Linked DNA regions of Eleftheria terrae. The protein of the gene in region 1 interacts with the protein of each later gene in a pairwise test. Links are inferred from orthologs where the notes say so. Each region holds a gene or a part of one and is shown on either strand. Other genes may lie near its edges. The genes, in order: N7L95_RS04700 and N7L95_RS02220.

Evidence for each region.
Region 2: the proteins of N7L95_RS04700 (region 1) and N7L95_RS02220 interact in binary tests that used the Escherichia coli proteins (3 or more experiments, as listed by UniProt). The link is inferred for Eleftheria terrae from one-to-one orthologs.

Annotation. Positions count from the first base shown.
Region 1 is NZ_CP106951.1:1,042,064-1,056,601, reverse strand. What follows is about bases 3,854-7,287. They hold N7L95_RS04700 (2-oxoglutarate dehydrogenase E1 component), read left to right. Parts: upstream 3,854-4,228; coding sequence 4,229-7,087; downstream 7,088-7,287. Other genes in these bases: odhB (2-oxoglutarate dehydrogenase complex dihydrolipoyllysine-residue succinyltransferase), read left to right, coding at 7,192-7,287; N7L95_RS04705 (hypothetical protein), read left to right, coding at 3,854-3,926. In the rest of the region: N7L95_RS04725 (carbohydrate binding domain-containing protein), read left to right, coding at 1-60; N7L95_RS04720 (porin), read left to right, coding at 306-1,244; N7L95_RS04715 (LysR family transcriptional regulator), read right to left, coding at 1,323-2,231; N7L95_RS04710 (Tim44 domain-containing protein), read left to right, coding at 2,350-3,312; more of N7L95_RS04705, read left to right, coding at 3,648-3,853; more of odhB, read left to right, coding at 7,288-8,472; lpdA (dihydrolipoyl dehydrogenase), read left to right, coding at 8,483-9,910; cell division protein ZapE, read left to right, coding at 10,064-11,164; N7L95_RS04680 (hybrid sensor histidine kinase/response regulator), read right to left, coding at 11,521-13,662; N7L95_RS04675 (PP2C family protein-serine/threonine phosphatase), read right to left, coding at 13,840-14,538. UniProt on the Escherichia coli protein: E1 component of the 2-oxoglutarate dehydrogenase (OGDH) complex which catalyzes the decarboxylation of 2-oxoglutarate, the first step in the conversion of 2-oxoglutarate to succinyl-CoA and CO(2).
Region 2 is NZ_CP106951.1:407,475-421,578, forward strand. The notes cover bases 8,746-11,745. They hold N7L95_RS02220 (ABC-F family ATP-binding cassette domain-containing protein), read right to left. Parts: upstream 11,254-11,745; coding sequence 9,238-11,253; downstream 8,746-9,237. Other genes in these bases: N7L95_RS02215 (MarR family winged helix-turn-helix transcriptional regulator), read right to left, coding at 8,746-9,039; prmB (50S ribosomal protein L3 N(5)-glutamine methyltransferase), read right to left, coding at 11,250-11,745. In the rest of the region: N7L95_RS02175 (S8 family serine peptidase), read left to right, coding at 1-1,295; N7L95_RS02180 (SDR family oxidoreductase), read left to right, coding at 1,714-2,451; bchE (magnesium-protoporphyrin IX monomethyl ester anaerobic oxidative cyclase), read right to left, coding at 2,626-4,182; N7L95_RS02190 (hypothetical protein), read right to left, coding at 4,616-5,530; N7L95_RS02195 (helix-hairpin-helix domain-containing protein), read right to left, coding at 5,726-6,088; transcriptional repressor LexA, read right to left, coding at 6,127-6,825; N7L95_RS02205 (asparaginase), read left to right, coding at 6,994-7,941; N7L95_RS02210 (organic hydroperoxide resistance protein), read right to left, coding at 7,988-8,413; more of N7L95_RS02215, read right to left, coding at 8,518-8,745; more of prmB, read right to left, coding at 11,746-12,137; dapE (succinyl-diaminopimelate desuccinylase), read right to left, coding at 12,134-13,285; N7L95_RS02235 (PilT/PilU family type 4a pilus ATPase), read right to left, coding at 13,300-14,104. UniProt on the Escherichia coli protein: Genetic data indicate it may be involved in ribosome assembly or function.

The DNA.
Region 1 (14,538 bases):
TCCCGGTTCCTGCTGGAAGGGCCGGTCTTCTTCGAGCAGTCGGGCGCGCCTGCCTTCTGACAGCGGGCCCGGCTGCAGCCGGCAGGCCGCGGCCGCCCGGGTCGCGGCCGGCCGGCCACCCACCACCGCGCAGGGGGCTGGCATGAGGACGTGACCCGGCTGTGACGGCCGAGCTGTGCGGTGGTGTATTCGGAAGTGTCATGGCGCCTTTGTGGCGCGCGGGCTCAATGCCGCCCGGCGACGCCTGCCTGCTTCATGAGGGGGGGCGGTGTCGCGACAACACCGAACTCACTACCGAGGACCTCATGAAAAAATCGATACTGCTGAGCACGCTCGCCCTGCTGTCCTGCGCCCCCGCCTGGGCCCAGACCACGTCCAACGTGACGCTCTACGGCCGGGTGGACCTGGGCCTCGCCCGCAACATCGGCGACGACACCCTCAAGCTGCAGGAAGGCTCGGGCAACCGGCTTGGCGTGCGCGGCAGCGAAGACCTGGGCGGCGGCCTGAAGGCCATCTTCAACATCGAGCACCGCTTCACCGCCGACGACGGCGTCGCCAACAAGACCTTCTGGCAGGGCCGCTCCGTGGTGGGGATGCAGGGCGGCTTCGGCACCGTGACGCTGGGCCGCGACTACACGCCGGCCCGCAATGTCGCCAACGCGCTCGACCCCTGGGGCGGCGACACGGTGGCCAAGCACGAGAGCAACCTGCTGGGCGACAGCAGCAAGCTGGCCCCCACCCGCAAGGCCAACGCCATCACCTACGCCAGCCCCGACTTCAGCGGCTTCAAGGCGCAGGCCCAGATCGCGCTGGACGAGGACGAGGCCACCGACACCAAGACCACCTACGGCCTCTCCCTGGGCTACGTGGGCGGGCCGCTGTCGGTGAGCTACGGCTTCGACAAGTTCGCGAAGAAGAACGCCACCTGGCATGTGGTGGGTGGCTCCTGGGACCTCGGCATGGCCAAGCTGTTGGGCGGCTTTGGCACCGGCAAGGACGCCAAGGGCGACAAGCGCCGCGCCTGGATCGTCGGCGCCGCCGCGCCGCTGGCCAGCGGCGAGCTGCGCCTGGCCTATAGCAAGCTGGAGACGAAGGACCCGGACCAGGACCTGTCGTCCAAGTTCGGCATCGGCTACCACTACCCGCTGTCCAAGCGCACCACCGTCTATGTGGATGTGGCCAACGACAGCGAAGCGAAGGAAGACAAGACCGGCGTCGACTTCGGCATCAAGCACAATTTCTGACGTTCGCCTCTGTCCAGAGCGCGACTTGCAGCCGCCCCGCGGGGCGGCTTTTTTGCGTCCGCGTGCGGCGCGGCCGCCTCATGCCGGGCTGGTGCCGCCGCCCGCCGTGGCGGCGGCCACCAGGCGCTGCACCAGCGGGTGCTGGATCTTGCGCTGCGCGGTGATGAGGTAGAAATGCTCGGCCACGTCGGTGCAATGGCCGAGCAGCGTCAGGCCGTGCACGCGCGTCAGCTCGTCGTGCGACCACTGTGGCGCCGGGAAAGCGCCACTGCCGCTGCGTCCGAAGGTGGCCAGCAGCGCGCTGTCCTCGAACTCGCCGACCACCAGCGGCCGCACGCCCACCCGCTCGAACCAGTGCTCCAGCCGTGCCCGCAGGGCCCCATGCGTGGTGGGCAGCAAGACTGGCAGCCGCCCCAGGCAGGCCGGAAAGTCCTGGGTGGCGCTTCCCAGCAGCGCGGCCGGCGCATACCAGGCCACCGGTGCCTCGCCCAGCGCATGGCTGTACAGCTTGAGGTTGGGATTGGGCGGGGCAGGGCGGTCGGACAGCACCACGTCGAGCCGATGCAGCGCCAGTTCGGCCAACAAGCGCTCAATCTCGTCCTCGTGGCACAGCAGCCGTACCTGGTGCCCCGCCATGGCGGGCTGCAAGAGCTGCGGCACGGCCAGCTTGGGCAGGCCGTCGGAAATGCCCACGGCCAGGCGCACACTGCGCTCGGTGGCCGCCTCGCGCACCAGGCCCGGCAACTGCTCGCCGAGCTGGAAGATCAGTTCGGCCTGTGCAAGTGCCGCGGCACCTGCCTCGGTCAGCGCCACGCCCCGGCCGGCCGGCTTGAGCAGCGCATGGCCCAGCGAGCGCTCCAGCTCACGCACCTGGGCACTCACGGTCTGCACCGCCATGTCGAGCCGTTGCGCCGCCCGGGCCATGCCGCCTTCCTTGGCGACGACCCAGAAATAGTAGAGGTGGCGATAGTTGAATGAGGTGGCCATGCTTCAAGTTCGGGAATTCCGAAGTATCCTTCTGCGAAACCTATGTTTTTTCAGAAGCAATTCTTGCCTATCTTCGGCAATCGCCTCATCCCTTCATCAATGCAAGGAGACCTGACTGATGAAATCCTTCCTGCTCGCCCTGTCGATTGCCGTCGCCGGGCTGGGTTTCGGCGGCCTGCCGTCCGAGGCCGAGGCCAAGCGCATTGGCGGCGGCAAGAGCGCCGGCATGCAACGCCAGATGCCCCCGCGCACCCCTGACAACACACCGGCCACCCCGGCCAACCCCAACCAGGCGTCGCCTGGCGTGCCGGCGGCTGCCGGTGCCGCCGCTGCAGCGCCGGGCAAGCGCTCATGGCTGGGCCCGGTCGCCGGCATCGCTGCGGGCCTCGGCATTGCCGCGCTGCTCAGCCATTTCGGCCTCGGCGAAGGCATGGCCAACATGCTGACCATGATGCTGATGGCGGCCGCGCTGTTCTTCGTCATCCGCTTCCTGATGCGCCGCTTCGGCGGCGGTGCGGCGCGCCAGGCTCCGGCTGGCATGCAGTTGGCCGGCGCGCATGCGCACGGCGGCAGCGGCCCCGCGCCGTTCGGTACCCCGGCAGCCGCGCAGCCGATGCAGCGCACCGCTGGCGAATTCAAGCCGGTCTCTGCCGCTGCGGCGGGCGGCATCTCGCTCGGCAAGGGCGCTTCGGCACCGGCCGGCGTCGCCGTTCCCGGCTTTGATGCGCAAGGCTTCGAGCGCGTGGCGAAGATGCTGTTCATCCGCCTGCAGGCGGCCAACGATGCCCAGGAAGTGGACGACCTGCGCAAGTTCACGACACCGGAGCTGTTTGCCTCGCTGCGCCTGGACCTGCAGGAGCGCCAGGGCGCCGCACAGCGCACCGACGTGCTGCAACTCGAGGCCGAGGTGATCCACCCGGCGCAAGAGAACGGCCAGTGGGTGGTGACGGTGCGCTTCCACGGCCTCATCCGCGAGGCGGCCGAGGCGCCGGCCGAGCCGTTCAACGAGCTGTGGCACTTCGTGCGCCCGCTCGACGAGAGCCGCGACTGGGCCATTGCCGGCATCACGCAGGCATCCTGAGCCTGCACGGCTCGGCCAAGCTGGCAGCCCGTGTGGCTGCCGGCAAAAAGGGCGGCTTCGGCCGCCCTTTTTGCTGCCCGCCGGCTGCCCTCGGGGGCTGTCACTCAAGCGTGCCGGCGACCGCCTGCCGCCTCTGGAGCCGTCGCCGCATCGGCCGCCTGCCTCTCATTCCCTATGCCGGACCACCGGCATGGGGCCGCGGGGCGCCGCAGCGGCCCTTCGCCGCGAGAGCACGAAACCGCCCGGCCTGCCAGGCGGGACGAGGCGCCAACGCTGCCAACAGGGTTCGCCGGCGCAAGGATGACTTCGATGTGAATCAGTCCTAACATGCCCGCATGCGACGCAGCCTGGTTTCCTTCTTCATCGCCGTGCCCCTGCTCGGCGCCTGCAGTTCGGTTGGCGTGGGCCTGTCGGTGCCGGTCGGCTTCGGCGGCGTCGGCGTGTCCATCGGCTCGGACGGCCGCATCGGCGGCACGGTCGGGGTGGGGCGGGGCGGCGTTGGTGTCGGCATCGGCGGCACCACCCGGTTGCCGGCGGCCGCCGAGGCGCCGCAGTCCGCCGCTTCGCAACCCGCAGCGGCGGCTTCCTCGGCCAGCGGCGGCGCCGCGCGCTGAAGCCCATCGTGGCTGCCGTCGCGATGCCTGTCCCGCCGGTTGCGGCGAGGCATCGCGGCGGCCGTGCCGGCCCTGGCATCCGCCAGATGCTTCACATGCTAAGCAGTTGCCGCAGTGGCGAGCGAGTTACAACGGTGTTAGAGTGCGCCGTCTGAAAAGCAGGTCCTTCCCGTCCCCTTTGCTGGTTTCTGTATTGATTCCAGATGAAAGGCGGGTCGCAATCCGCCAACCGGTCAAGCCGTGTCGCGGAAGGTTGTCCAACCAGCCAACAGCCCTGGAAACCGGGGTGAAAGGTGAGCGAAATGATGCAGCAATACAGGTCGAACTCGTACCTGTTCGGGGGCAATGCGCCCTATGTGGAAGAGTTGTACGAGGCCTATCTCGACAACCCCGGCTCGGTGCCGGACAACTGGCGTGCCTACTTCGATGCGCTGCAGAACGTCCCCGCCGCCGACGGCTCCGAAGCGCGTGACGTGCCGCATGCGCCGGTGATCGAATCCTTCGCCCAGCGCGCCAAGTCCAACGCCTTCGCGGTCAAGGCCAGCAGTGCCGACCTGGCCGTGGCGCGCAAGCAGGTCCACGTCCAGTCCCTCATCGCTGCCTATCGCTTCCTCGGCTCCCGCTGGGCCGACCTCGACCCGCTCAAGCGCCAGGAGCGCCCCCGCATCCCCGAGCTGGAGCCGGCGTTCTACGACCTGAGCGAGTCCGACATGGACATCACGTTCAGCGCGACGAACACCTACTTCACCAAGGCCGAGCAGATGACGCTGCGCGAGATCGTGCAGGCCTTGCGCGAGACCTACTGCGGCACCATTGGCGCCGAGTTCATGCACATCACCGAGCCGGCTGAAAAGCGCTGGTGGCAGCAGCAGCTCGAAAGCATCCGCTCCAAGCCGGTCTTCACCGCCGAGAAGAAGAAGGCCATCCTCGAGCGCCTGACCGCCGCCGAAGGCCTGGAGCGCTACCTGCACACGAAGTACGTCGGCCAGAAGCGCTTCTCGCTGGAAGGCGGCGAGAGCTTCATCGCCTCGATGGACGAGCTGATCAAGCGCGCCGGCGAAAAGGGCGTGCAGGAAATCGTCATCGGCATGGCCCACCGCGGCCGCCTGAATGTGCTGGTGAACACGCTGGGCAAGACCCCGCGCGACCTGTTCTCCGAGTTCGACCACACCGCGCCCGAAGACCTGCCGGCCGGCGACGTCAAGTACCACCAGGGCTTCTCCAGCGACGTCTCCACCCCTGGCGGCCCGGTGCACCTGAGCCTGGCCTTCAACCCCTCGCACCTGGAGATCGTCAACCCGGTGGTCGAAGGCTCGGTCAAGGCCCGCATGGACCGCCGCGGCGACAAGGCTGGCGACCAGGTGCTGCCGGTGCTGGTGCACGGCGACGCGGCCTTCGCCGGCCAGGGCGTCGTGATGGAAACGCTGGCGCTGGCCCAGACCCGTGGCTACTACACGGGCGGCACGGTGCACATCGTCATCAACAACCAGATCGGCTTCACCACCTCCGACCCGCGCGACAGCCGCTCGACGCTGTACTGCACCGACGTCGTCAAGATGATCGAGGCCCCGGTGCTGCACGTGAACGGCGATGACCCCGAGGCTGTGGTGCTGGCCACGCAGCTGGCGCTCGACTACCGCCAGGAGTTCAACAAGGACGTGGTGGTCGACATCGTCTGCTTCCGCAAGCTGGGCCACAACGAGCAGGACACCCCTTCGCTGACCCAGCCGCTGATGTACAAGAAGATCGCGGCCCACCCCGGTACCCGCAAGCTCTACGCCGACAAGCTGAGCACGCAGGGCGCCATCGCCGGCGACGAGGCCGACGAGATGGCCAAGGCCTACCGCGCCGCGATGGACGCCGGCAAGCACACGGTCGACCCGGTGCTGACCGACTACAAGAGCAAGTACGCGGTGGACTGGTCGCCCTTCCTCGGCAAGAAGTGGACCGACGCGGCCGACACCGCGCTGCCGCTGGCCGAGGTCAAGCGCCTGGCCGAGCGCATCACCACCATCCCGAGCAACTTCAAGGTGCACCCGCTGGTCGAGAAGGTCATCGCCGACCGCGCCGCGATGGGCCGTGGCGAGATCAACGTCGACTGGGGCATGGGCGAGCACCTGGCCTTCGCCTCGCTGGTGGCCAGCGGCTACCCGGTGCGCCTGTCGGGCGAGGACTGCGGCCGCGGCACCTTCGTGCACCGCCATGCCGTGCTGCATGACCAGAACCGCGAGAAGTGGGACGAGGGCAGCTACATCCCGCTGCAGAACGTGGCCGACAACCAGGCTCCGTTCGTCGTCATCGACTCCATCCTCTCCGAGGAAGCGGTGCTCGGCTTCGAATACGGCTATGCCAGCGCCGACCCCAACACCCTGGTGATCTGGGAAGCGCAGTTCGGCGACTTCGTCAACGGCGCCCAGGTGGTGATCGACCAGTTCATCGCCTCCGGCGAAGTGAAGTGGGGTCGTGCCAACGGCCTGACCCTGATGCTGCCGCACGGCTACGAAGGCCAGGGCCCCGAGCACTCCTCGGCCCGCCTGGAGCGCTTCATGCAGCTGGCCGCGGACAACAACATCCAGGTCGTGCAGCCCACCACCGCCAGCCAGATCTTCCACGTGCTGCGCCGCCAGCAGGTGCGCATGTTCCGCAAGCCGCTGGTCATCATGACGCCGAAGTCGCTGCTGCGGAACAAGGACGCCACCTCGCCGCTGGCCGAGTTCACCAAGGGCGAGTTCCGCACGGTCATCGGCGAGCTGAACCCGCAGGTGGATGCGGCCAAGGTCAAGCGCGTCATCGCCTGCTCGGGCAAGGTCTACTACGACCTGGTCAAGAAGCGCGAGGAGAAGAAGGCTGCCGACGTTGCCATCATCCGCGTCGAGCAGCTCTATCCCTTCCCGCACAAGGCCTTCGCGGCCGAGCTGAAGAAGTACCCCAACCTGGTCGATGTCGTGTGGTGCCAGGACGAGCCGCAAAACCAGGGCGCCTGGTTCTTCGTGCAGCACTACATCCACGAGAACATGAGCGAAGGCCAGAAGCTGGGTTATGCCGGCCGTCCGGCCTCGGCTTCGCCGGCAGTGGGCTACGCCCACCTGCACCAGGAGCAACAGAAGGCGCTGCTCGACCAGGCCTTCGCCAAGCTCAAGGGTTTCGTCCTCACCAAATAAGCAGCTTCGCGGTCGGGGCGGGCGCCGCCTGCCCCGCCTGACCGCCTGCGCGGCGCCGGGCCAGGGGCCGGCCGCGCCGCATCACAGACATCGAAAGACACGTTATGGCAATCGTAGAAGTCAAGGTTCCGCAGCTCTCCGAATCGGTGGCCGAAGCCACCCTGCTGCAATGGAAGAAGAAGCCCGGCGAAGCCGTGGCCCAGGACGAAATCCTGATCGAGATCGAAACCGACAAGGTCGTGCTGGAAGTGCCGGCGCCTGCCGCCGGCGTGATGGGTGAGCTGGTGGTGGCTGACGGCGGCACCGTCACCTCCGACCAGGTCATCGCCAAGATCGACACCGAAGGCAAGGCCGGTGCAGCCGCTCCCGCTGCCAGTGCTCCGGCTGCTGCGGCGCCGGCGCCTGCTGCGGCGTCGCCGGCAGCGCCTGCCGCCGCGACGGGCGGCAGCAAGTCCGACGTGGCGATGCCCGCTGCCGCCAAGCTGATGGCCGAGAACCACCTGACCGCCGGCTCGGTGGCCGGCACCGGCAAGGACGGCCGCATCACCAAGGGTGACGTGCTGGGCGCGATCGAAGGCGGTGCCAAGCCCGCCGCTGCGGTGCCCGCACCGGTGCAGGTCCCGGCGGCACCCGCCGTCGCCAAGCCCCTGCCGGCCGTGGCCGCGCCGGTGGCCAACCTGGGCGACCGCCCTGAGCAGCGCGTGCCGATGAGCCGCCTGCGTGCCCGCGTGGCCGAGCGCCTGCTGCAGTCGCAAGCCACCAACGCCATCCTGACCACGTTCAACGAAGTGAACATGGCGCCGGTGATGGAGATGCGCAAGAAGTTCCAGGAGAAGTTCGAGAAGGAGCACGGCGTCAAGCTCGGCTTCATGAGCTTCTTCGTCAAGGCGGCGGTGCATGCGCTGAAGAAGTACCCGGTGCTCAACGCCTCGGTGGACGGCAACGACATCGTCTACCACGGCTACTTCGACATCGGCATTGCCGTCGGCTCGCCGCGCGGCCTGGTGGTGCCCATCCTGCGCAACGTCGACCAGATGACCTTCGCCGAGATCGAGAAGAAGATCGCCGAATTCGGCCAGAAGGCCAAGGACGGCAAGCTGGGCCTCGAGGACCTCTCGGGCGGCACCTTCTCCATCTCCAACGGCGGCGTGTTCGGCTCGATGCTGTCCACCCCCATCATCAACCCGCCGCAGTCGGCCATCCTGGGCGTGCACGCCACCAAGGACCGCCCGGTGGTGGAGAACGGCCAGATCGTGATCCGTCCGATCAACTACCTGGCCATGTCCTATGACCACCGCATCATCGACGGCCGCGAAGCCGTGCTGGGCCTGGTGGCCATGAAGGAAGCGCTGGAAGATCCGGCCCGCCTGCTGTTCGACATCTGAGGACCCGACGATGAGCAAACAATTCGACGTCATCGTCATCGGCGGCGGCCCCGGCGGCTACATCGCCGCCATCCGCGCGGCCCAACTGGGCTTCAACACCGCCTGCATCGACGAATGGAAGAACAGCAAGGGCGGCCCGGCCCCGGGCGGCACCTGCACCAACGTCGGCTGCATTCCCTCGAAGGCGCTGCTGCAGTCCTCCGAGCATTTCGAGCAGGCCGGCCACTCCTTCGCCGACCACGGCATCTCGCTGTCCAACCTGTCGATGGACGTGGCGAAGATGCTGGGCCGCAAGGACACCGTCGTGAAGCAGAACAACGACGGCATCCTCTACCTGTTCAAGAAGAACAAGGTCAGCTTCTTCCACGGCCGCGGCTCCTTTGCCAAGGCGGTGGAGGGCGGCTATGAGATCAAGGTCAGCGGCACGACCGAGGACACCCTGGTCGGCAAGCACATCATCGTGGCCACCGGCTCGAACGCACGCGCCCTGCCGGGCGCGGCCTTCGACGAGGACAAGATCCTCTCCAACGACGGTGCCCTGCGCATCCCGGCGGTGCCGAAGAAGCTGGGCGTGATCGGCTCCGGCGTCATCGGCCTGGAGATGGGCTCGGTGTGGCGCCGCCTGGGCGCCGAGGTGACGGTGCTGGAAGCGCTGCCGACCTTCCTCGGCGCGGTGGACGAGCAGATTGCCAAGGAAGCGCTGAAGATCTTCACCAAGCAGGGCCTGAAGATCGAGCTGGGCGTGAAGATCGCCGAGGTGAAGACCGACGGTGAAGGCGTGGCGGTGAACTATGTCGATGCCAAGGGCGGCTCGCAGATCCTGTCGGTGGACAAGCTGATCGTCTCGATCGGCCGGGTGCCGAACACCATCGGCCTGAACCCCGAGGCAGTGGGCCTGAAGCTGGACGAGCGCGGCGCCATCGTGGTGGACGACGACTGCAAGACCAACCTGCCCAATGTCTGGGCGGTGGGTGACGTGGTGCGCGGCCCGATGCTCGCGCACAAGGCCGAGGAAGAAGGCGTGGCGGTGGCCGAGCGCATTGCCGGCCAGCATGGCCACGTCAACTTCAACACCGTGCCCTGGGTCATCTACACCCACCCGGAAATCGCCTGGGTGGGCCAGACCGAGCAGCAGCTGAAGGCCGCCGGTCGTGCCTACAAGGCCGGCAGCTTCCCCTTCCTGGCCAACGGTCGCGCGCGGGCGCTGGGCGACACCACCGGCCTGGTGAAGTTCCTGGCGGACGCCAAGACCGACGAGATCCTGGGCGTGCACATCATCGGCCCCTACGCCTCGGAACTGATCGCCGAGAGCGTGGTGGCGATGGAGTTCAAGGCGAGCGCCGAAGACATCGCGCGCATCTGCCACGCCCACCCGTCGCTGAGCGAGGCGACCAAGGAAGCCGCCCTGGCGGTGGACAAGCGCACGCTCAACTTCTGAGCCTTGGCCGGGGCGCCGCTGCCCGGCCTACCGGCCTGAGCCGGTGGGCCCGCGGCGGCAGCGGCCCCTGCATCACCGGGACGGAGGGCGACTTGCGGGTCGCCCTTTTCACGCGCGCTCCCAGGAGCCGGCGAACAACGACAACAGGTTTCGATGGTCACCGTTACCGAGCTGTACGAACAGACGCTGAAGGAGCGCGGCTATCGCAGCGATCCGGCGCAGCTGCGCGCCATCGAGGCGCTGCAGCGCTGCTACGACGAGTGGGTGGACTACAAGGCCCGCCGCTCCAATGCGCTGACCAAGCTGCTGCGGCGCCCGCCGCTGCCCAGGGGCGTCTACATGTTCGGTGGGGTGGGGCGGGGCAAGAGCTTCCTGATGGACTGCTTCTTCAACGCCGTGCCGGTGCAGCGCAAGACGCGACTGCATTTCCACGAGTTCATGCGCGAGGTGCATCGCGAGCTGGCCGAGCTGAAGGGCATGGCCGACCCGCTGGACGAGTTGGGCCGGCGCATCGCGCGGCGGCACCGGCTGATCTGCTTCGACGAGTTCCATGTGGCGGACGTCACCGACGCGATGATCCTGCACCGCCTGCTGCAGGCCTTGTTCGACAACCGGGTCAGCATCATCACCACGTCCAACTTCCATCCCGACGAGCTCTATCCCAACGGGCTGCATCGCGACCGTATCCTGCCGGCCATCGAGCTACTGAAGGACAAGCTGGAGGTGATCAACGTCGATAACGGCACTGACTACCGGCGCCGCACGCTGGAGCAGGTGCAGCTGTACCACACGCCGCTGGGCATCGAGGCCGACACCCAGATGCAGCAGGCCTTCGAGCGCCTGGCCGAGGCACGTGACGAGGACCCGCTGCTCCATATCGAGCACCGGGAGATTCGCGCCCGGCGCCGCGCCGGCGGCGTGGTGTGGTTCGATTTCCAGACGCTGTGCGGTGGGCCGCGCTCGCAGAACGACTACCTGGAACTGGCCACCCAGTTCCACACCCTGCTGTTGTCGAACGTGCCCCGCATGTCGCCGCGGCTCGCATCCGAGGCCCGCCGCTTCACCTGGCTGGTGGACGTGCTGTATGACCGCCGCGTCAAGCTGATGCTGTCGGCCGAAGTGCCGCCCGAGCAGCTCTACACCGACGGCCCGCTGGCGCACGAGTTCCCACGCACCGTCTCGCGGCTGCACGAGATGCAGTCGACCGAGTTCCTCTCGCTGGCACACCGCAATGTGGACACCCGGCTGACCTGAACGCCGCCAGCGGCCACCGCTCGCGGCAGCCGCCGGTGTTCGGCGCCGGCTTGCCGCGCAGGCCGCCTGTCGGCCGCTGGCCGGCCTGCAGGTGTCGCGCCCGCTGGGGTCCACTGAGGGCCCTCGCGACCTGCCTTGCAGGCGTCTATCATGCCGTGCCGGCTCCCGGCAGGTGGCGCGGGAAGCGGGGTGGGCGATGCGCGGCATATTGCCCCAGACTCATGGCACATCGCTCGTGGCACAGGGCGCACGGCACATGGCGCACGGCATGGCGCATGGCACGGCGCATGGCATGGCGCACGGCATGGCGCACGGCGCATGGCGCATGGCGCGCAGCCGACCGCGCGACGGCTGACTCACGACGCATGCCGGATCGTGCTGAGCGCGGCCTGCAAGGCGGCCAAGTCGATGGGCTTGGTCAGGTGGTGGTCGAAGCCGGCGGCCTGGGTCATCTGCTTGTGCTGCTCGTGGCCCCAGCCGGTCAGGGCAATCAGCAGGGCGTCCTTGCTGTGCGGATGCTGGCGAATCAGCCGGGCCAGCTCGAAGCCGTCCATCACCGGCATGCCGAGGTCGATCACCACCGCGTCGGGCTGGAATCCGTCGTCGATCGCGTAGAGGGCCGCATCGCCGTCGTAGCAGACCTTGGCATCCGCCCCGATCAGGCGCAGCAGTGCGCCTACCGGGTCTGCCGCCGCGCGGTTGTCGTCCACCACCAGCACCCGGGCGGAGAGGCGAAAGCTGCGCGCTTCGGCCGGGCTGAGGGTGGGCAAGCCCTGGGTCGCCAGCGGCAGGTGCACGGTGAACTCGCTGCCCTGGCCGGACCCCTCGCTGTAGGCAGCGACGCTGCCGCCATGCAGCTCCACCAACCGGCGCACCAGCGCCAGCCCCACCCCCAGTCCCGCGCTGAGCGCGGTGCCTGGGCTGGGCACCTGGGCGAACAGGTCGAAGACATGCGGCAGCATGGCCGGCTCGATGCCATGGCCGCTGTCGCGCACCGAGATGTGCGCCTGCTGGCCTTCTCGCTGCACGGTGAGCCAGATGTCGCCACCCGGCGCGGTATGGCGCGCGGCGTTGTTGAGCAGGTTGGTGACCACCTGGGTCAGGCGGACCCGGTCACCCTGCACCCGCAGCGGCGCGGCGAGCAGAGAAAGGTGCAGGCGCTGACGCGCGTCGATGATGTGCGGCATGCTGGCCTCGACGGCCGTGTTCACCACCAGCAGCAGGTCGACGTTTTCCTTGCGCAGGGCGATCTTGCCGTGGGTGATGCGCTGCACGTCGAGCAGGTCGTCCACCAGGTGCACCAGGTGGTTCACCTGCCGCTCCAGCATCTCGTGCAGGGGGGCAGGGTCCAGCGCGCCGGGTGCGCTCAGGCGCAGCAGCTCCAGCGCGCTGCGCAGCGGTGCCAGCGGGTTGCGCAGCTCATGCGAGAGCATGGCGAGGAATTCGTCCTTCTGACGGTCACGCTCTTCCAGTTCACGCTGCACGGCTTCGAGCTGGTCGCGCTGGTGGCGCACCGCCTGCAATTCCACCGACTCGGAGTGCATGCGCCCCGACCGGGCGCCGACATCCTCACCGTGCAGCAGGTGTCCGAGCGCCGGGTACCCGGCCAACAGCGCCTGCAGATCGTCTTCATAAGCCAGCTCGGGGTGCAACAGGCTCCAGGCATGGGCGGCCCGGATGTAGGCCAGGCAGGCCAGCAGCCGTTCGCAGCGCAGCAGGCCGAGCGCCTGCCGCAGCGCCTGGGTGGCGTCTTCTGCGCGGGTGGGGTCGGTGAAGAGGGCCGTGGCCACGTCGAACAGCTGCTGCTCCAGCGGCGTGTCGGGCGCCGGCCAGGCGGCAAGGGGGGCCTCGCGTGCAGCAAGCTGGGCAATGGCTGTCTGCACCTGCTCGCTGCCCGCCGGCGCCCGCTTCAGCAGGGCCAGCACCTGCTCGACGCTGGCCGGGCAGGCGGCGGCATCGCCGGCGGGACGGCCCCGGCCGAGCAGGTAGCCCACATGCCGGACGATGCAGTAGCGCCGTTCGCAAAAGCGCGAGAGATGGACGAACAGGCGTTCCTTGAACAGCGAGGGCAGCGGATTGTCGAGGTAGGCCGCCTTGGCAAACTGCCACAGCGCCGGCAGCCAGCCCGGCATGCCGCCGGCGGCCCTGAAGAAGTTCGGCAGCAGCCCCAGTCGCTCGGTGATCTCCCTTTCGACAGCCGCTTCGTGGCCGGGGGCCGCGGCTCCGCCACCGGCGGTGTTCTTCGGGGTCGCATCGGCTGCTGCAAGGGGGGAGGCGGGGTCGCCGTGCGGCATGCCGCTCGACCGGGGGCCGCTGGCAGTGCCGGCCAGCAGGCCGCTTGGCACGTCGTTCGGAGCGCTGCCCGTATCGGGGGGCTTGCCCGCCGCGCCATGCACCGTGCTGCCGGGCCCGGCGCCTGGTGCGGTGCTCGACGCACCGTGCGTGGAATCTCCCGGCGTGACGAGGGCAGCAGGGTGCTGCGGGGCGGTGACGGGCATGGCGGCTCCTGGTGATGGCGGAAGGGAGCCGCAATGGCGCGTGCCATGCACCGGGCTCCTGCTCGCCCGCAAGGGCTGGCAGGCGGCAAGCCAGGCCGGGTGCGGTCAGTGGCGTGGAATCTAAGCCCTTGCGGGGGGCATTTCAACGCGGGTTCTGACAGTCGCCCTGGAACCGCCTCAGCTGAGCGCTTCGATGCGCACCACCGCGAGCGACAGGTTGTCGCCGCCTCCGCGGGCCCGCTGGCGCGCCTTGCTGATCAGCATTTCGCTTGCCTCGCGCGGTGGCAAGGTGTGCAGGATGGCGCCCAGCTCCCGGGGGCTGAAGTAGTGCCACAACCCGTCGCTGCAGGCCAGCAACGCATCGCCCACCTCGAGTCGGGCGATGTGGTGGGTGGTCACCGGTGGATCCTGGAAGGTGCCCAGGCAGCCGGTCAGCAGGTTGGACTGCGGGTGCACATTGGCCTCGTCCTCGGTGATCTGCCCCTCGTCGACCAGGCGCTGCACATAGGAGTGGTCCTTGGTGCGGCTCACCATGTCGGCGCCACGGAAGTGGTAGACCCGCGAGTCGCCGGCATGGATGACCGCGCATTCCCGGCTCGGATTGATGAGGAAAGCCGCCACCGTGCTGTGCGGCTCCTCTTCGGCCGTGATGGCGGTGAGCTTGATCATCAGGTGCGACTCGAGCACCAGCTGCTTGAGGGTCTCGGCCGCGTCGTCGCTCGACGGCGCATAGCGCTCGAACAACTGGCGCGCGGTGAGGACGACCTGGTCGGAGGCCTTGCGGCCGCCGCTCTTGCCGCCCATGCCGTCGGCCACGATGCCCAGCAGGCAGCCGCTGACACGCGGATGGGCCAGCACCTCCACCTGGTCTTGCTG
Region 2 (14,104 bases), 630 kb from region 1 along the record:
CCTTCGTGAGCGAGAACGGAGTCGTGCGGGCCAACGGGACCCAGCCGAACCCGCCCTGGGGGCTGGACCGCATCGACCAGCGCCGCCTGCCGTTCGACAACGGCTACACCTACGCGCAGACCGGTGCCGGGGTGCATGCGTATGTCGTCGATACCGGTATCCGGGTGACGCACACCGAATTCGGCGGCCGGGCCACTGCGGACTTCTCCTCGATCAACGACGGGCGAGGTGCGGTCGATTGCAACGGCCATGGCACCCATGTGGCCGGCACCATCGGCGGCAGCACCTATGGCGTCGCCAAGGCGGTGCGACTGCATGCGGTGCGCGTGCTGGACTGCTCCGGCACTGGCAGCTGGGCCGGCGTGATCGCCGGCATCGACTGGGTGGCCGCGCATGCGACGCGGCCTGCGGTCCTCAACATGAGCCTGGGCGGTGGCGGCAATGAAGCGGTCGATGCCGCGGTGGCTGCGGCGGTCAATGCCGGCATCGTGGTGGTGGTCGCAGCCGGCAACGACTATGGCGGCAATGCCTGCGACACCTCCCCGGCACGCGCCTTCACCGCGCTCACCGTGTCTGCGACCGACCGCAGCGACAAGCGGGCCGACTTCGCCAACATCGGCACTTGCGTGGACCTGTTCGCGCCAGGCGTGGACGTGCTCTCGGCCTGGACCGGAAGCGACTCGGCCACGAAGTCGATCAGCGGCACCTCGATGGCTTCGCCCCATGTCGCGGGGGTGGTGGCCACCTACCTCGAGAGCCATCCGTCGGCCAGCGTCGCCGAGGTGACCAACGCGGTGCTGTCGCAGAACACCGCCGGCCTGGTGGCGGATGCGGGGCAGGGCAGCCCGAATCATCTTGCCAGCACCCTCGCGACACGGGTGAGTGCCTTCTACCGCTACCTCCAGCCCGGCAACGGCGCGCACTTCTACACCACCAACTGGCAGGAGCTCAACGCAGGCATCAACGGCTGGGTGTATGAGGGCATCTCCGGCTACCTAGCGCCCACCGAGACCGCCGACAGCCAGCCGCTTCACCGCTACTACCACGCGGGCAACGGCGACCACTTCTACACCACCAACTGGGGGGAGCTGGGGGCCGGGGGCAACGGCTGGACCTATGAAGGCGTCACCGGCTACTGCCCACGGACGGCCGATGCCGGCACGCAGAGCCTGCACCGCTACTACAACCCGTCCGCCGGGCAGCACTTCTACACGGTGAACTGGGACGAGCTGGGAGGTGGCGGCAGCAGCTGGACCTATGAAGGCGTGGCCTGCCTTACCTACACCGCGCCCTGAGTCGGCGCCGGGGCCGGCAGGTCCCGGAGCCAGCAGCCTGCGCCGGTCCAGGCGCAGCCTGCTGGTGCCGGTGGCTGGTGCAGGCTGCTGGTGCCGGTGGCTGGTGCCGGTGGCTGGTGCCGGTGGCTGGTGCCGGTGGCTGGCTCCGGTGGCTGGTGCCGGTGGCTGAGGGCCGTGCCCGACGCCCGTGGCCGCTGCACGTGGCTGACGCGCGTGACCGGTGCAGGCGGCTGATGTGCACGAAGGGTGTGGGTGGCCGGTGGAGGGGTGACGCGCGAGGGCGGCGCTGGGGCGTCATGAGAGCGGCACCGGGCGCTGTGGGAGGCTGAACCGCTCACGGGCACGAGCGTCCGTGCCGCCCTTGCGCAAGAATGGGTGGCCCCGGCCGTCGCTGCCGGGCCTTCACGCAGGAGCCTTCATGATCAAAGCCGTACTCACCGGGCACAGCCGGGGACTGGGCGCCGGCCTGGCGTCCGAGTTGCTGAAACGCCGGATTGGTGTCCTCGCGCTGGCGCGCGGCGCAAGCGCCGCGGCCTCGGCCGAGCAGCCGCTGTTGCAGGCAGTGGCCGTGGACCTGGCCGACACACGCAAGCTGGCCGACTGGCTGGCCGGGCCGGCGCTGGGCGATTTCCTGGCCGGCAGCCGCATGGTGCTGCTCATCAACAATGCCGGCATGTTGCAGCCGGTGGGTCCCCTCGCGCTGCAGGACCCGGCGGAGCTGGCCCGGGCGGTGGCGCTCAACGTGGCGGCGCCGATGATGCTCGCGGCAGCCGTGGTGGCCGCCCGCCCGGCTGGCGTGGACACCCGCATCCTGCACGTGTCGAGCGGAGCCGGGCGGCGGGCCGTGCCTGGCTGGTCGGTGTACGGGGCGACGAAGGCGGCGCTCGACCATCACGCCCGGACCGCTGCGGAAGACGGCCTGGCTGGCGTGCGCATCTGCAGTCTTGCACCCGGCGTGATCGACACCGACATGCAGGCCGAGATCCGCGCCGCCGACGAGCAGCGTTTTCCCCAGCGCGAGCGCTTTGTGGCGCTCAAGCGCGAGGGCGGGCTGTCGAGCGCCGAGGACACCGCCCGTCGCCTGCTCGATCATCTCCTGAGCGCCACCTTCGGGCAGGCGCCAGTGGCTGATCTGAGGGAGCTCGACATTCGCTGAGGCCTTGCCCGCGCGCTGCCCGGCGTGCAGCCGGGCTTGGTGCGGCCGGGCGGATCGGCGTACGGCAGCCGGTTTCGCACCTCTGCGCGGTGCTGCGGCCGGCAGGCGCAGCGGGCTTAGACCCGGCCGCTCCTCACCGAGCGGACCGGTCCTGCACGCACCCGGCGCAGCAGATCATTCACATGCCATCGGTTCGCCCGGGGCCACTGTCACCGGAACGCGCACCGGCCGGCGGACCGCCATCGCGTACTCCGTCGTGGCCAGTGACTCGCCGGCGAAGCTGCGCAAGGTCTGCCCGGTCGGGCTGGGCCTCGGACCGAAGAGGAATTCCAGCACCTCCCGCAGCCACACCCGGCGGCCCATGCGGGTGTACCACCGCATCGCATGCCGGAACTCGGCATCCTTGCCGAACAGGACCCGCCGCAGCGCGGCCGGCCGCAGTTGCATCGTCGCTTCCATGAACTTGACCCACAAGATCATGCGCCAGGGGGGGACCCGCTGTGTCGCCAGCACCTGGTGCTTGTAGTCCCAGCGGCGGGTGTCCGGTTCCACCACCTCCCGGTCGGCCACGGTCTCGTAGTAAGGCGTCCAGCGATGGGGCGTGACGTAGAGCAGCTGGATCTGGTCCGGGTCGTATCGCAGCAGGTGGCGCAACGAATGCCAGTAGTCGGCGTCCCGCTCCTCCTCGAAACCGACCACGTAGGTGGCCATCGAGATGATGCCGTGCTGGCGCAACAGCTGGATCGCCTGCTGGTCCTCGCTGACGGTCGCACCCTTGCGAATGCGCTTCAGCGTTGCTTCGCTGTAGCTCTCGATGCCGAGCAGGAACCGGATCACGCCGGCCCGCTTGTAGAGATGCAGGATGTCCGCATCCCGGACGATGTCGCCCGCACGCGTCGAGCCGACCAGGGTCAGCGGCACGTTCTCGGCGATCAACGCCTCGAGGAAGGCCTTCCACGCCTTGCGGGAGCCGGTGGGCAGTTCGTCGGCGAAGTTGATGAGGCGCACGCCATGGTCGCGGTAGAGCCGGGCGAGCTCCTTCGCGAAGCGCACCGGGTCCCGGTGTCGCCAGCGGGTCCAGAAGCCCCGCTGCCCGCAATAGCTGCACAGGTAGGGGCAGCCACGCGAGAACTGGACCACCACGGCCCGGCGGCCTCCCCAGTAGCTATAGCGGCTGTGGTCGATCAGTTCCCAGCCGATGCGCCAGGCGTCCAGATCGGTCAACATCGGCGCCTGGCCGGTGGTGCGGACCTGACCTTGTTCGCGGTATGCGATCCCCGGCACGTCCGACAGCGGCGTGTTCGACGAAAGGGCGCGCATGAGCCGGGTCGCCGTCTCCTCGCCTTCGCCCCGGACCACGATGTCGATCTGCGGCGCCTCAGCCAGTATCTCCTGCCAGTGGTAGGTCGGGTGCACGCCGCCATAGACGATGCAGCAGCCAGGCATCGCCTGCTTGAAGAGGGCCGCCAGCTCCAGCACGGTCACATGGACCGAGCTGGAACCGGAATGACCGAGCATGACCACATCGGGATGCTCGCGCCGCACCGCATCCACCACCTGGCCGAGGGACAGCGGTCCCAGTTCCGCATCGAGCAAGCGAACCGGGAACCCGGCGTCGATCAACGGCCCGCCGACCGACAGCAGGCCCAGAGGCGGCAACTGCTCGCGCGGAACGCGGCTGCCGATGGCAGTGTGGGGAGGATTGACGAGCAATATCTTGAGGGCCGGCATGTCACAGGGGTCAGGGCGCCGCGAAACGGCAGGAGGCCGGCGAACATAGCCGACCGCGCCTGCAGTGACAAGGGCATGGCCAACGAAGGCGTTTGCAGCCAGCGGCAACGCCGGCATCGCCTTGCAGTCGCGGCGCGTCGATACCGTTTTGGAGCGGTCTGCCCCCTAGCGCTGCCCGGCGCGTGGCGTCGACCCCGCGCTGGACACTCCGCCATTGCCTTTCGGTCACACCGCCGCTGCGGTCCCTCGACGGTTCGCCGCCGGCCGCCAATCAAGACGGCCTGCACGGTGCGCTTGCTGTATGGCGGCTGATGCGAGACGCCCGGAGGACTCGCCGCGGCTGCCCCGGCTGGCGCCGTGGCGACACTGGCGCTTCCACTGCCTGGGGCGCCGTGGCTACCTGTGACCCGGCGCAGGCGCCGGGCCGCGTGGCTCAGACCGCTGCCACCCAGCGGGCGCCGCCCGGCAGCATCGCTTCGGCGGCCCGTTCGAGTGCGGCCAAGCGGTCGAGCTCACGGCACACATCAACGAAGCTGCCGCTCAGCAGGGTGCGACGATGGTCGCTCGGGTCTTGCACCACCCGCAGGTGGCGGGCCGGTGTGCTGCCCAGCGCCGGTACCCGCACGGTCGGTGCTGCTGCGCCCGGCTGCAGGTGCACGCGCACCTCCCACCGGCCGCCCTTGCCGGCGAACAGGCTCACGCGCAGGTCGGCCTCGCCATGGTCGTCCCAGTGAGCCGACCAGGGCCGCACCGCGAAGACGGTGGTGTGGGCCCGGCGCGCGGCACGCTGGAGCTCGCGCAGGTCAGCCAGGGCCAGCTCGGGCAACCACACGGCCAGCACACCGCCACGGCCGGCCCGCAGCCAGGACAAGGCCCGCGGCAGCGTCTCGTGCGAGGGCACCTCACAGGTGCCGGTGGCCCGGGCGCCCGGCGTGGCCACGCAGCCTTGCGCCGGATCGAAGACCACCCCGGCCGGCTGGCCCAGCAAGGCGGTGCGCTGGCCGTGCGACGCGGCGCTGCACAGCACCGGGCCGAGCAGGGCCAGCTCGGGATGACCCGGCTGCGGCGCCAGCACCTCGACCACGCCGGCGGCCGGCCAACCGCCGGCCGGCAGCACCGCGTCGAGTGCGGGAAAGCCACTCGGGGTGGGACCGGCGGCGGCCGCCGCCGCGGCGCTGCCGCCTGGCCCGGCGGGCGTCATCGGCAGCCACAGTTGCTCGCGCAGACGTGCCCACCAGGAGGGGCGGCGTGGGGAACGCCCCGGCGCGCGGACCAGGCGCGCCTCCGTGTGGCCGTTGCCGGCGTCGGTGGGGGCGGGGGTGGGGGGGGTGTGGATGGAAGAGGCCATGTCCGTCTCCGAAAATCAAAACAGTGCAATGACGTTCGGCAGGATTGGTCGTTTCGGAAGTCCTGCAGCCCGGCTGGGCTGTGCTTCCTGCTCGCTGCACGGGGCTCGCGAGCAGAGGCTCGCGAAACGCCCGCCACCCGCGCAGCGGCTCGGCGAAAAAAGCGTGAGTCGTGGTCGGTCGTCGGCCGGTGCGGCTCAGCCGCTGCCGCGGCTTGCAGTGCGATGGCGCTGGCCCTCGCCGCCCGCTTCGCTAGCGGACATGCGCAGCTGGCCATAGAGCAGCTTGCGCTGGGCGGTGTAGTGCCACCACGGCGCCGCAGGTGCACCGCGCATGAAGTCGATCGCTGCCATGAAGGTATCCAGCACGCAGGGGTCTTGGCGTTGGCCGGTGCGTGCGCACAGGTCGTGGTAGAGCACCAGCGCGTCGCGGCCGATCAAGTCGCGCGGGGCGTGAATGCCCAGCAGCGCCAGGTCTTCAGCGAGCGAGGGGCCGATGTTGGGGATCAGCTCCAGCGACGCGGTCGGATGCAGGCAGTCGGTGTGGCGCAGCGCTTTCATCAGGACTTCCGGAGGCTGGAGTTGAAACACCGGGCAGGTCACATCACCAGGGTGTTGCGGATCAGGCCGACGGCGATGCCCTCGAGCTCGAATTCCTGGCCGGGCTCGACCACGATGGTCTTGAAGTCCGGGTTCTCGGCGATCAGCTCGATGGTGCCGCGTGTCTTCTTGAAGCGCTTGACCGTGACATCGTCACCCAGCCTTGCCACCACGATCTGCCCGTTCTTGGCTTCCTTGGCTTTCTGCACGGCCAGCAGGTCGCCTTCCAGGATGCCGGCGTCGCGCATGCTCATGCCGCGCACCTTCAACAGGTAGTCCGGTTGCCGGGCGAACATGCTGGCACCGACGTGGTAGGTCTGGTCGATGTGCTCCTGCGCCAGGATGGGGCTGCCGGCGGCGACACGGCCCACCAGCGGCAAGGCCAGCTGTGCAATGCCGGGCAGCGGCAGCAGGCCCTGGCGTCCCATGCTGGCCAGCCGCGATTCGTTCACCGAGCGCAATGTGTCAGACTTCAGCCGGATGCCACGCGAGGTGCCACCCACCAGCTCGATGGCGCCCTTGCGCGCCAGCGCCTGCAAATGCTCTTCGGCGGCGTTGGCCGAGCGGAACCCGAGCTCGGCCGCAATCTCTGCCCGGGTGGGCGGCGCGCCGGTGCGCTCGATGGAAGCGCGAATCAGGTCGAGGATCTGCTGCTGGCGCGCGGTGAGCTTGGGAAGGTCGGAGCGTTGCGGGTCCACGGGCACCTCGGGTGGTGGGTTCAAATGGGGTGTTGACAGCCCGGGGCGGTAGCCAGGGCCTACAGCGGTTCGAAGGCGGCTTCCTCGCGGAAGCGGTGGCAGGAACGGCTGAGGCGCAGGCACTGTTCGGGCATCCAGTAGCTGTATTTTTATCCAGTCTTTCGAAAAATGCAAAGCAAAGCGAAGCAGGTCGTGATCCTCGGCACCGGTGGCACGATTGCGGGCACCGCCGCCCAGGCGGCGGACACGGTCGGCTATCGGGCGGCCCAATTGGGCATCGCCTCGCTGGTGGAAGCCATTCCGGGCCTGCTGGCCTGTCCGCTCGAGACCGAACAGGTCGCGCAAGTGGACAGCAAGGACATGGGCTTCTCGGTGTGGCAGGCACTGGCCCGCCGCATTGCGCACCATCTGGCGCGCGAGGAAGTGGCCGGGATCGTGGTCACCCACGGCACCGACACGCTGGAGGAGACCGGCTACCTGCTTCAGCGGCTGCTCGCGCCGGCCAAGCCGGTGGTGCTGACCGCCGCGATGCGACCGGCCTCGGCCCTGCAGGCCGACGGGCCACAGAACCTGCTGGACGCGGTGCTGGTGGCGCGCGAACCAGGCGCGCGCGGCGTGCTCGCCTTGCTGGCCGGCGCGGTGCACAGCGCTGCGGAGGTGCGCAAGAGCCACACCTACCGCCTGGATGCCTTCTGTTCGGGAGACGCCGGGCCGCTGGCGTATGTGGAGGCCGGCCAGCTGCGCCGCCTGCGCGACTGGCCCCAGGGCGAGGCACTGGGCCTGCAGGCGGTGGCGGCCGATGTGGCGGACTGGCCCTGGGTGGAGATCGTCTCCAGCCACAGCGGGGCCGACGGGCGGGCGGTGCGCGCGTTGACGCGCATCGGTGTGCAGGGCCTGGTGGTCACGGCCACCGGCAACGGCACGGTGCACGAAGATCTGGAGGCGGCCCTGCTGGAGGCGCAGGCCGCCGGCGTGCGGGTATGGCGCAGCACCCGCTGCGCCGAAGGCCGGGTACTGCCCCGGCCGGACGATATGCTGCCGGCCGCGCAGGCCGGCACGCCCTACAAGGCCAGGGTCGAGCTGCTGCTGCAGTTGCTGTCCGCGCGCGGCGCCTGAGACGGCGGCGCGCGGCGCGGGCCGCCCTGGCGCGGCCCGCGGGCCCTCAGACCACGCTCAGGCGCACTTCGATGTTGTTGCGGGTCGCATTGGAATAGGGGCACACCTTGTGTGCAGCTTCGACCAGCGCCTCGGCATCCGCCTTCTCCCAGCCGGGCAGCGAAATGGCGAGGTCGGCCTGGATGCCGAAGCCGGCCGGGATCGGCCCGATGCCGACCTTGCCGGTCACCGAGGTGTCGGCCGGCAGCGCCTTCTTCTGCTGCGAGGCGACAAACTTCATGGCCCCGAGGAAGCAGGCCGAATAGCCGGCGGCAAAGAGCTGCTCGGGGTTGGTGCCGGCTGCGCCGGAGCCGCCCATTTCCTTCGGCAGGGCAAGCTTCACGTCCAGCGCACCGTCTGACGAGACCGCGCGGCCGTCGCGGCCTCCGTTGGCGGTGGCTTGGGCGGTGTACACCACTTTGTCGAGTTTCATCGAAAGACTCCTTGCTTGGTTGGACAGGGGGGAGGGAAACCGACGCTTCTGAAATGAAGCGTTCTATTGAATTGTGTACAACATATTGCAACAAGCCGATGGCATCATGCCGCCTCGGCCTGGCTGCTGTCTTCTTCGTGCGGCTCGACGGCCTGCAGCGCCAGGCGCTGCCGCAACGCGTGCAGCCGCTGGCGCAGCTCGGTCATCTCGGTCACGGTGCATTGCACGGCACAGGAAACCTGGCGCGGCACTTCGGCGGCGCTGCGGCGCAGCTGGCGGCCGGCGGTGGTCAAGGTGATGACCACACGGCGTTCGTCGTCCTTGGCGCGGGTGCGGGTGAGCCAGCCGCCGGCTTCCATGCGCTTGAGCAGGGGCGTGAGGGTGCCGGAGTCGAGGAAGAGCCGCTCGCCCAGTGCCCCCACGCTCAGGCCGTCCTGCTCCCACAGCACCAGCATTACCAGGTATTGCGGATAGGTCAGGCCGAGGCGGTCGAGCAGCGGCTTGTAGAGCTTGGTCATCGCCAGCGACGTCGAGTACACCGCGAAGCAGAGCTGGTTGTCGAGCAGCAGCAGGTTGTGCTGCTCATCGACGGCGGGCTGCAGGGCGGTGGGCTTGTGCGTTGGCATGGTTGAACTGTACTTCACAATTCAATTGCGTGCAATATAAACAACTTTCGAACTGAAGGAAGATCGCCGGGCGTGGCTGCACCGCTGCACGGGCAGCCGGCGATCATGTCGGCCACAGGTGAGGGCGCTTGTCGCGACGGCCGTGGACCCGCCAGCGGGGCGGCAGACACGCGTTCCCGCCGCGGCCCGGAGGCCTGTTCAGGCGGCGAGCTGCTCGATCTGCTCCGACAACTCCAGCCAGCGCGCTTCCAGGCGTTCGGTCTCGTCGGCGATGGCCTTCAGGCGCTGGCCATGCGCGGCGAGCTGGGACGGTGGCAGCGTGCCGGTGGCCAGGGCCGCTTCGAGTTCGGCCTTCTCGGTGGCGAGGGCCGCCATGCGCTGCTCCACCTGGCCCAGCTCCTTCTTCAGGGGCTTGGCCTGTTCGGCCAGCCGCTGGCGAGCCTGCGCCTGGGCCTTGCGGTCGTCGCGGCGGTTGGCGCCGGCAGCGGCTCCGGCCGGCTCGGCAGCCACCGCAGCGGCAGCCGGTGAAGGGGCGGTCGCTGAAGGCGCCGTCGCTGCAGAGGGGGACGCCGCGGGTGCAGCCGCCGCCGCGGTGGCTGCTTCCCGCTGCAGCTTGGCTTGCTCCAGCAGCCAGCGTTGGTAGTCGTCCAGGTCGCCGTCGAAGGGGCCGACGCCGCCACGGGTCACCAGCCAGAACTCGTCGCACACCTCACGCAGCAGCGCGCGGTCGTGGCTCACCAGCATCACCGTGCCCTCGAACTCGTTGAGCGCCATGCTCAGCGCCTCGCGGGTGTTGAGGTCCAGGTGGTTGGTCGGCTCGTCCATCAGCAACAGGTTGGGGCGCTGCCACACCAGCATGGCCAGCACCAGGCGGGCCTTCTCGCCGCCGCTCATGGTGCCCACCGCCTGGTTGACCATCTCGGCCACGAAGCGGAAGCGGCCAAGGAAGTCACGCAGCTCCTGTTCTCGCCCGGCGGGGCCGACGTCGCGCGCGAGCCGGATCATGTGCTGCAGTGGCGATTCGTCGGCCCGCAGCACGTCCATTTCCTGCTGCGCGAAGTAGCCGATGGCCAGGCCCTTGCCTTCGGTGATCTGGCCTGCGATGGGCGGCTGCATGCGTGCGATGGTCTTCACCAGCGTGGACTTGCCCTGGCCGTTGGCGCCCAGGATGCCGATGCGCTGGCCGGCCAGCACCGAGCGGTCGATGTTGCGCACGATGGTGGTTTCGGCGCCGGTCTCGGCATCGCGGTAGCCGCAGGACACCCGGTCGAGCGCGAGCATCGGGTTGGGCAGGCTGAGCGGCTCGCGGAACTCGAAGCTGAAGTCGGCCGCGGTGAGCACCGGCGCCAGCTTCTCCATGCGCTCCAGCGCCTTGACGCGGCTCTGCGCCTGCTTGGCCTTGCTGGCCTTGGCCTTGAAACGGTCGATGAAGCGGGTCAGCTGGGCCATGCGTTCCTGCTGCCGCTCGAAGGCCGACTGCTGTTGCAGCATGCGCTCGGCGCGCATCTGCTCGAAGGCGGTGTAGTTGCCGGTGTAGCGGGTCAGCTGGGCGTTGTCGAGGTGCAGCGTGACGCGGGTGATGGCGTCGAGGAACTCGCGGTCGTGGCTGATCACGAGCATGGTGCCCTCGAAGCGCTTGAGCCAGCTTTCGAGCCAGACCAGGGCGTCGAGGTCCAGGTGGTTGGTGGGTTCGTCCAGCAGCAGCAGGTCGGCGGGACACATCAGCGCGCGCGCCAGCTGCAGCCGCATGCGCCAGCCGCCCGAGAAGCTGTTGACCGGCGCGTGCAGCTGGGCCGGCTGGAAGCCCAGGCCCATCAGCAGCGCCTGCGCACGCGAGGTGGCGTCGAAGCCACCCGCCTCGTCGATCAGCTGGTAGGCCTCGCCGATGGCATGGCCGTCTTCGCTGGCTTCGGCCTGGGCGAGGGCGGCGCGGGCCTCCAGCAGCCGGGTGTCGCCCTGCAGCACGAAGTCGGTGGCCGAGTCCTCGGTCTCGGGCATCGACTGCACCACCTCGGCCACGCGCCAGCGCGCGGGGATCTCGGCATCGCCGCTGTCGGCCTGCAGCTTGTTGGTGAGCAGCGCGAACAAGGAAGACTTGCCGGCGCCGTTGCGGCCCACCAAGCTGGCCTTCTCGCCCGGATGCAGGGTGACGCTGGCGTCCTGCAGCACGACCTTGGTGCCGCGCCGCAGGGTGAGGTTCTTGAGGGTGATCATGGGCTCTGAGCTTCCAGCAGGGCGGTGCGGGTCACGAGCAGCACCTGGTCTTCACCGGCGCTGGTCTCCAGCCACACCACCTCCAGCCGCGGAAAGGCGGCTTCGAAATGATGACGTTCATTGCCGATCTCCAGTACCAGCACGGCGTCGTCGCTCATGCGGGCGGGGGCCTCGGCCAGCAGGCGGCGCACCAGGTCCATGCCATCGCTGCCACCGGCCAGCGCCAGCGCCGGCTCCGCGCCGTACTCGGCCGGCAGGCTGGCCATGGTGATGGCGTTGACATAGGGCGGGTTGCACAAGATCAGGTCGTAGGGCCCGGCCAGCGGGCCCTGCGGTGCGCCGAGCAGGTCGCTGTGGTGCAGCGTGATGCGCCCGGCCAGCTGGTGCCTGTCGACATTGATGCGGGCCACGGCCAGCGCGTCCTCGGAGAGGTCGGCCGCGTCCACGCTGACGTCGGGATAGGTCATCGCGGCCAGCACGGCCAGGCTGCCGTTGCCGGTGCACAGGTCGAGCACCCGGCGCGTGCGCTCGGACAGCCAGGGGTCGATGCTGGCGTCGGCCAGCAGCTCGGCAATGAAGGAGCGCGGCACGATGCAGCGCTCGTCCACATAGAAGGGCACGCCCTGCAGCCAGGCTTCCCGCGTCAGGTAGGCGGCCGGCTTGCGGGTGGCGATGCGCTGGGCGATGAGGGCGTCGACGCGGGCCTCGTCCTGCGGGGGCACCGGGCGGTCGGCCACCAGGTCGAGTTCGTCCAGCGGCAGCGACAGGCTCCACAAGGTCAGCCAGGCGGCTTCGTCGAAGGCGTTGGCGGTGCCGTGCCCAAACGAAACGCCCGCCTGTTCGAGGCGGGCGCTGCTGCGCTCGATGAGTTCGAGTAGCGTCATGCGATGAGGCCTTCCAGCGTCTTGCGGTAGATGTTCTTCAGCGGCTCGATGCACGCCACCTCGACATGCTCGTCGATCTTGTGGATGGTGGCATTGGGCGGGCCGAACTCGATGACCTGCGGGCAGATGCGCGCGATGAAGCGGCCGTCCGAGGTGCCGCCGGTGGTGGACAGCTCGGCCCGCAGCCCGGTTTCGCTCGCAATGGCGGCCAGCAGCGCCTCGCTCAGGGCGCCCGGCTCGGTGAGGAAGGGCCGGCCGCCCAGGGTCCAGTCGAGCCGGTAGTCCAGGCCGTGCCGGTCCAGCACGGCCTGCAGCCGCGCCTGCAGCGCCTCGGGGGTGGAGGCGGTGGCATAGCGGAAGTTGAAGTCCACCACCATCTCTCCCGGGATCACGTTGGTGGCGCCGGTGCCCGCATGCAGGTTGGAGATTTGCCAGCTGGTGGGCGGGAAGAAGGCATTGCCCTGGTCCCATTCGATGGCCGTCAGCTCCGCCAGTGCGGCGGCTGCCAGGTGGATCGGGTTGCGCGCCAGCTGCGGGTAGGCGATGTGGCCCTGCACGCCCTTGACCACCAGGCGGCCGGAGAGCGAGCCGCGGCGGCCGTTCTTCACCACGTCGCCCAGGCGGTCCACCGAGGTGGGCTCGCCGACGATGCAGTAGTCGAGCCGCTCGCCCCGCTCGTCCAGCCATTCACAGACCTTCACGGTGCCGTCGCGCGCCGGGCCTTCCTCGTCGCTGGTGAAGAGCACCGCGATGGAGCCCCGGTGGCCCGGGTGGGCGGCAACGAATTCCTCGATGGCCACCACCATGGCCGCCAGCGAGCATTTCATGTCGGCGCTGCCACGGCCGTAGAGCTTGCCGTCGCGGTGGGTGGGCAGGAAGGGGTCGCTGTGCCACTGCTCCAGCGGGCCGGTGGGCACCACGTCGGTGTGGCCGGCGAACACGAGCGTGGCGGCGTCGGCGCCGGCGCTGCCGGCGCGCTTGGCCCACAGGTTGGTGACGCGGAAGCTCTCAGGGCCGCTGATGAGGGTTTCGCAGGCGAAGCCGAGCGCTTCCAGGCGGCTGCGGATCAGGGCCTGGCAGCCGGCGTCGTCGGGGGTGACGGAGCGGCGGGCGATCAGTGCTTCGGCCAGTTGCAGGGTGGCGGACATCGGCGGCGGCGTCCTCAACGGATGGTGCCGAAGCCGGTGGTGCCGAAGCCCGTCGTGCCGAAGCCGCTCGGGCGCTCCTCGCGCACGTCGAGCGTGATCTCGGTGAAGGAGGGGCCGTCGTCCTCTTCCTTCTTGGGCGCCGCCTTGGACTGGGCGGTGGTGTCGTTCTGCAGCCGCCACATCAGGTTGGTGGGCGAGTCGGCGTAGAGCAGGCCTTCCTCCCGGGTGACGCGGCCGGTGTTGATCAGGCGGGCAATGTCGGTCTCGAAGGTCTGGGAGCCTTCGGCCATCGACTTCTCGACCGCTTCCTTCACGCCGGTGAAGTCGCCTTTCTCGATCAGCTCGGACACCAGCTTGGTATTGAGCAGCACTTCCACCGCCGGCACCCGCCCGCCACTGACGGACTTCAGCAGGCGCTGCGAGACCACCGCCTTCAGGCCGGACGCGAGGTCGGACATCAGCGCTGGGCGGGCTTCCGGCGTGTAGAAGGACAGGATCCGGCCCATCGCGTGGTAGCTGTTGTTGGCGTGCATGGTCGCCAGCACCAGGTGGCCCGACAGGGCATAGGACAAGGCAGCCGTCATCGTCTCGCGGTCGCGGATCTCGCCGATCAGGATGCAGTCCGGCGCCTGGCGCAGCGCGTTCTTCAGCCCCACCTGCAGCGACTGGGTGTCGCGCCCCACCTCGCGCTGGTTGATGACCGACTTCTTGTTGGTGAACAGGAATTCGATCGGGTCTTCGATGGTGAGGATGTGGCCCGACACGAGCTGGTTGCGGTGCTCCAGCATGGCCGCCAGCGTGGTGCTCTTGCCGGTGCCG